Regions from separate parts of the Jeotgalicoccus huakuii genome, predicted to be linked through region 3. Evidence: riboswitches for the same ligand, from Rfam matches in the RefSeq annotation. Region 3 holds a riboswitch; each other region holds the start of a gene.
The links. Region 3 has a riboswitch for thiamine pyrophosphate ahead of thiD (bifunctional hydroxymethylpyrimidine kinase/phosphomethylpyrimidine kinase). Riboswitches for the same ligand answer to the same signal wherever they lie in the genome.
Positions count from the first base shown of each region.

Region 1: linked by a shared signal. The riboswitch ahead of V6E76_RS07065 (3-oxoacyl-ACP reductase) and the one ahead of thiD (bifunctional hydroxymethylpyrimidine kinase/phosphomethylpyrimidine kinase) in region 3 are both predicted to bind thiamine pyrophosphate.
Region 2: linked by a shared signal. The riboswitch ahead of V6E76_RS05110 (ECF transporter S component) and the one ahead of thiD (bifunctional hydroxymethylpyrimidine kinase/phosphomethylpyrimidine kinase) in region 3 are both predicted to bind thiamine pyrophosphate.

Region 1 covers NZ_JAVIYN010000011.1:39,498-41,768, reverse strand. The annotation lists gene V6E76_RS07070 (thiamine phosphate synthase) at 1-306, opposite strand, end outside; TPP riboswitch at 479-588, opposite strand; TPP riboswitch at 823-925, shown strand; gene V6E76_RS07065 (3-oxoacyl-ACP reductase) at 1,031-1,780, shown strand; gene V6E76_RS07060 (NtaA/DmoA family FMN-dependent monooxygenase) at 1,793-2,271, shown strand, end outside.
Region 2 covers NZ_JAVIYN010000007.1:43,748-46,018, reverse strand. The annotation lists gene V6E76_RS05120 (pyruvate kinase) at 1-816, shown strand, start outside; gene V6E76_RS05115 (6-pyruvoyl trahydropterin synthase family protein) at 829-1,242, shown strand; TPP riboswitch at 1,295-1,385, shown strand; gene V6E76_RS05110 (ECF transporter S component) at 1,446-2,027, shown strand; gene V6E76_RS05105 (ABC transporter ATP-binding protein) at 1,987-2,271, shown strand, end outside.
Region 3 covers NZ_JAVIYN010000003.1:20,249-22,519, forward strand. The annotation lists gene thiM (hydroxyethylthiazole kinase) at 1-316, opposite strand, end outside; gene thiD (bifunctional hydroxymethylpyrimidine kinase/phosphomethylpyrimidine kinase) at 319-1,113, opposite strand; TPP riboswitch at 1,180-1,278, opposite strand; gene V6E76_RS02050 (ABC transporter permease) at 1,316-2,271, opposite strand, start outside.

The DNA.
Region 1 (2,271 bases), on a different contig from region 3:
TTGATGTGTACGCGGTGGCAAAAATTTCTTTGAACTCGATTCAAATATATGGCCGTATAATACAAAGTCGAGATGATTGTCCTGTGCTTTCTTGACAGATTCAGGTGAATGAGCAGACATGCTGACTGAAATATCCGGATGTTCTTTTTTATACGTTAATGCAGTTGGATCGTTTTCTCTAAAGTGGATGGCAGTTAAACGAAAAGATTCCAGCAATTTAGTCGAAGTATGAATGATGATTTTTTCTTTAGGGAAACCTGATTGAATAAGCTGACAAAGGAAAGATGATAACTCGTTGTCGGACATGGGTGTACGAAGTAAAAGATAATCGATACAGGATGAAATCGTATTGAAATGAACAATGTCCTTGGAAATTAATATCTTAAAATGTGTAATTGCAATAAGCATTATGTCACCCCTTAATATAAAAAAGCGCTGTTTTTCTATATAGAAAAACAGCGCAAGTATGCATCAACACATATTACTTTCGCCACTTTCCTACGCCAGTATGAACTGTATCAGGTTCCCGGAATCCCAAAGTCTACACTTTAATCTCAGCCTTTTTCAAAGACACTTCCAGTGGTCTTAACTATTTAATTTTCCAATCAATAACTTCAAGTTACTCTAAAAAGTTAAATATTGCAAATAAAATTATATTTTAATTATACTGATAACTATCTTTTAACATTTACTCAATCATATAAGAACTAGATAGCAGTACAGTTACAGAATTGAATTTGAATTGTGTTTGTTCCAATTCACATAATTTGTGATTTACTTGACGTATCTTCGTAAAGTAATACAATGATGTTAAATAGAATAGATTCGCACTAGGGGCGTTTTTATAAACTGAGATGAGGGTAACCTCAGACCCTTTGAACCTGATCCAGTTAAAACTGGCGTAGGAAAGTGTTACATCGATACAGTTGTATATCTATGTCTTTGCGGGCATATAATTTACTCTCGGTACGTAACTTTCCTATGAAGGCTGCGTATTTTTTTATTCTAAAAAATTATAGGAGTGATTTATTTGACAAGGACAGTTTTAGTAACGGGAAGTGGAAGAGGACTTGGTAGCTATATCGTAAAAGCACTAAGTGAAAAAGGTTTTAATGTCATAATTAACTACAACAACAGTAAAGAAGAATCAGAGAAGTTAAAAAACGAAATTGGAGCACAAGCCATTGCGATTCAAGCGGACATTACAGACCGTGAAGCAGTTGAGCAGTTAGTTAAAAAAGGAACTGAACATTTCGGACAGATTGATGTTGTTGTAAACAATGCACTCGTTAACTTTAAATTTGATCCAACCGCTCAAAAATCATTCAAAGATTTGACTTATAAAGATTACGAGCAACAGTTAGACGGGACACTAAAAGCTGCATTCAACGTATCACAAAGTGTAATACCACAGTTTTTAGAACGTAAAGACGGTGCAATTATTAGTATTGGAACTAATCTATATCAAAATCCTGTAGTACCATATCACGAGTACACCACTGCAAAAGCTGCTTTAATTGGGTTCACCAGAAACGTTGCAGCAGAACTTGGACAATATGGTATCCGAGCAAATGTTGTTTCTGGCGGTTTACTGAAAACAACAGACGCAAGTGCAGTCACAACACCAGAAGTATTTGATTTAATCGCACAGTCCACACCATTGAGAAAAGTAACAACCCCACAAGACGTTGCTAATATGGTTGTTTATCTTTGTTCTGAGGCAGCAGATGGGGTTACAGGGCAAAACATCACGGTAGACGGCGGACTTACTATGAACTAGGCGGTATATATTATGAATAATTCTAAACAGTTAAATATAGGAATTTTATTGTATGGTGTGGGTCACCATCAGGCAGCATGGTTAGAAGACGATTCGAGTGTCAATGAATTCACGACAATTGAATATTATGAAAATCTGGCAAAAATTGCAGAACGCGGAAAATTTGATGCCGTATTTTTCGCAGATTCACAAGCCTTCCCCGCAGATAGTCCAACAGAATTACCAGCGAGTTATTTTGACCCAATGATTGCATTAACTGCTATGAGTAAAGTCACAGATAACGTTGGACTTGTTTCAACTATTTCAGGTACATTTAATAACCCATTTACCACAGCAAGACAGTTACTCACACTGCAACACATAACAAAAGGACGCATGGGATGGAATCTGGTGACATCAATGACCGACCGCGAAGCACAAAACCACAGTATACCTGAATTGCCTGAGAGAGCCGTTCGTTATAAGAAAGCGGATGAATTTGCTGAAGTCAT
Region 2 (2,271 bases), on a different contig from region 3:
GATGCGATGACTTTACCAGCTAACATTGAAATTGCAGTTAACACTTCAGTACCCGAAGTCCTTAAAAATATTGATGTTGGGCAACTGATTAAGATTGACGACGGTCAAGTTGAGGCTAAGGTAACAGAGGTTCTTGACTCAGGCCTAATTTTAAAAGTGACTAAAGTAACTAAAGAAAATGGCGTTAAAATTAAGACAGAGAAAGGCATTAATTTCCCAGATGTAGATATCGATTTAAACGTCTTAACAGAAAAAGATTTAGTAGACTTAGATTTTGCTAGCCAACATGCCGATTTGATCGCTTTTTCCTTCGTTAAATCAAAAGAGGATATGGCTTTTATCGAATCGGTATTACAGGATAAGCTCCCTGATGACAATAAAGACATGCCTATTATTGCTAAAATCGAAACTGTAGAAGCCATAAAAGAATTCCCTAATATCATAGCCGAAGCCGCTTCACACAGACCTTTTGGTGTCATGCTCGCTCGTGGAGACCTCGCTGTAGAAATCGGCTATGAACGCTTGAGTGAAATTCAAGAAGAACTATTATGGATATGTGAGGCTGCACACATTCCAATGATTTGGGCAACTCAAGTATTAGAATCTCTGATTAAGAACGGTATCCCAACACGTTCAGAAATATCTGATGTTGTCGCAGGTGCAAGAGCAGAGTGTATTATGCTAAACAAGGGAGATTACATTGTAGAAGGTGTTAAAACAGTGAATGATATACTGATTAAGAGCGAAGACCATAACTATAAAAAAACAGCAATGTTAAGAGCCCTAAACATATCTAAGGCACTCTTTAATGAGTAAAGGATGAAAACTATGTCAACACTGAGTCATATACAAGCACCAAGCAATTTTGCCTATAAGAAAGAACAGGTCACCATTCATCTCCATTACACATTCACTTGTGATAATCGAATCTTTTTTTCCAAAACACAGTATAAAGATTTACTCAACCACACCTATAGATTGACGGTTGATGTGAACTCACCAATTGATGAGTCCGGTTTAGCGACTGACTTTATGGCTATTGACGCCTTATACCACAATAAAATCCGGCCGCTTTTAGATGGGCAGATATTAAATGAGACGCTAGTAAATATGAATACTACTGCGGAAAATATCGCACTATGGATCAGAGATGAATTTAACAAAATTTTAAAGCCGCAAGATGATTTAATTAAAGTCACCCTATACGAAAGTACGAATCACGGCGTGACTGTTACAAATTAACTTCACAAAAATGTGTAAGTGTACTATGATTGAGATAATCAAATATTGAAATCACCACCACTAGGGGTGCCTGTAAAGGCTGAGAATCACCCTTATCACCTGATCTAGATCATACTAGCGTAGGGAAGTGGCATATTTTTATATGCACACCATTCCGTTAGTGGTGTGTTTTTTTATTTGTAAAAATCACGGAGGTTTATTCTATGAAAAACAGCAATGTTTTAACTTTGACAGACGTATTGATCACAGTTGTCATCGCCTTAGTTTTTGCAGTACTTTATTCTCTCTGGGATGGTGTATATACCGTCTTGCAGCCCCTTGGTTTACACATCAATGAATTGGTCTATGGTATGTGGTTCATTGCTGCAATTGTAGCTTATTTAATTATTAGAAAACCGGGTGTCGCTTTACTTGCAGAATTTGCAGCAGCTTCTGGAGAAACGATCGTTCTGTTACAGTTCGATATCGTCTTAATCATGTATGGACTACTCCAAGGACTGGCATGTGAGATCATTTTCTTACTCTATAGATATAACAGTACTAAGTTATATGTAGCTGTACTCGCAGGTGTAGCAGCAGCCTTATCAACAATTCCGCTTGATTGGTATTATGGCTACCTTGGTCATTTAGAAACTTGGAACCTAATGCTGATGCTTATCTTCAGAATTATCAGTGGCGCAATCGTCGCCGGATGGTTAGGTCATAAACTCTATGAAGGTGTAAAAGGGACCGGTGTCTTAAAATATGTTGGTAAAAAACAAAGCGATTCGTCTGATGGTTTTTAATATGACTGATATAAATATCGAAAACCTTAAACTCAAATTCCCTGAGACAGAGCAGCTATTATTTTCAAACATCAATATAAGTGTTAAGAAAGGGGAAAAGGTGTTACTTGTCGGTCCTTCTGGCTCCGGTAAAAGCACCTTACTAAATGTGATGGGCGGATTGATTCCTAAAGTCATTCATACACCTGTAAAAGCAGATTATTTAGATATACCAAATGCTTCAAGCTACGTATTCCAAGACCCT
Region 3 (2,271 bases):
TTTCTAATATATGGTTGATGACGTTTCTTCTAAAAGTGGAAGCACCATATCCAACAGGATCTATAATCAGAGGTACTTGACTCTGATTCGCTTCTCTTGCCGCTGTTTCATAGAGTTCGATTTTATCTTCACTACAAGTTCCTATGTTGATGAGTACAGCGCCACTATGCTTAATTATGTCAGCCATCTCCTTCTTCTCGCCACTCATAATTGGTGATGCACCGAGTGCAAGTAGGCTATTTGCAGTGAATGGTTTTACTACATCATTGGTAATACATAGAACGAGTGGATTAATGCGTCTTAAGAGTTCAATCATTGTTATTCTCCTTTATATGAAAAATGATTTACCGGCCCACTACCTTGCCCGATACCAGGTGCATGTTTAATAGCATCTGTTATATACGCCTTCGCTGTTTTAAACGCATCTTCCTTAGTATTACCCTTAGCGAGCTCTGCAGTAAGTACCGCTGAAAATGTACATCCTGTACCATGTGTTTGATCTGTGTCGATTCTTTCACTAGATAGTGTCGTAATACGCTCCCCATCATACATATAGTCTGTCGCATCGCCGTCTAAGTGACCACCTTTAATAATGACACTTTTGGCCCCCATTTCATCAACGATGAATTTTAAAGCATGTTCTATATCTGATGTGTTTTCTATCTTCTGTCCTGTAATTGCCTCTGCCTCATGTAGATTTGGTGTCACAATATCAGCGAGCGGAATGAGTGTATTGATGAGCGTATCCATCGATGCTGCGGTCATCAAACGGTCCCCACTTGTTGCAATCATCACAGGATCCATGACATAAGGAATATCATATTCTCTTATGTATTTTGCAATTAAGGTCATCATATCCGCTTCAGCAATCATGCCCGTTTTCATTGCTTTTGGCACTTGATCATCAAAAACACTCTTAAGTTCCTTTTCGATAAAATCTATCGGTACGTTATAGACATCCTGAACGCCTAATGTATTTTGTGCAACAAGTGAGGTGATAACAGCCATGCCGTATACATCTCTTGATGAGAATGCCTTGATATCAGCAGGGACACCTGCCCCACCTGTTGGATCAGTTCCAGCTATTGTTAACGCAGTTGGTAAAGTCATTATTAGATTCCTCCTAAAAAATAAGCCCACTTCCTGAAAAGAAGTGGGCTTATCAAAACGAATGCTGTATTCATTTTATTCGCACTTCCCTCCGCCAGCATAACCTGGATCAGGTAAAAAGGGACAAGTTTTCACTATCTCAGCCAATTGGCGCCCCTAGTGGTAAATGTTATTTAAATGTATTGTATCACATTGTACTTTAGTGTCAAAGAAGATTCCGTTTCCTTATACATATTAAACCGATAAGCATCATCACAATACCTAGACTTGTAACAATTACAACTGCTAACTCATCTAAACCTTCTATAGGAACATCGCTCAAGTAATAAAATGGACTCAGTTTTAAGAAGTTTTCATTTAAGTCAATCAAACTTCCTAAATAATTAACCAAGAATATATATGCCAGATATATCCAGACAAATATATGAAGTCTAGCATATATACCAATGAGTAATGAAGAGACTCCTATAATAAATACCATTGCAGCACTGTAATTAATAAGTCCTTTAATGTAATCGACTTCTGTGAGCTCTAGTCCTGTCACATTAATACTAGCTAAATACATTCCAACTAAGGTCAGTAAATAACTCAAAATACCCACTAAGTTCGCGTAAAACCAGTGTATTAAATATGCCGTTGTAAGTGAAATTCTATTATTTAACGTCGCCGCGTTCATCATCTCTAAACGTCCTGATTTTTCTTCTATTAAAAATCTACCATTCACCATTAAGGCAGGTACCGTCGCAATTAGTGCAGAGATTATAAATAGTAAATTTATAAAAAACATGGTGCCATCTTGACCTTCAAATGCGGCTTTAAGCATATCATTTTGACCGATGACTTGATCAAGATCTCCAAAAATAGAACCGTAAGATAAACCAACTATAAAGAGACCCACTATCCATGACATCATCAAGACCTTACTATTGATGAAGGCTAATCTAAAGTAGCTTGAGATTTTTCTTTCCTTCGGTTTTTTATCGATATTAAAATAACCGCTTCCTAAATCACGCTTGTAAAACAATACGTAACTTAAGGCCACTAATAGAATGACGATTGAGAATGGCATGAGCCATAGTCCAGATGATTCTATACCATAGGCTTCTATACGAGACAACCAGTGATAAGGAGAGATTACAGAAAATCTTGTATCCACCACAT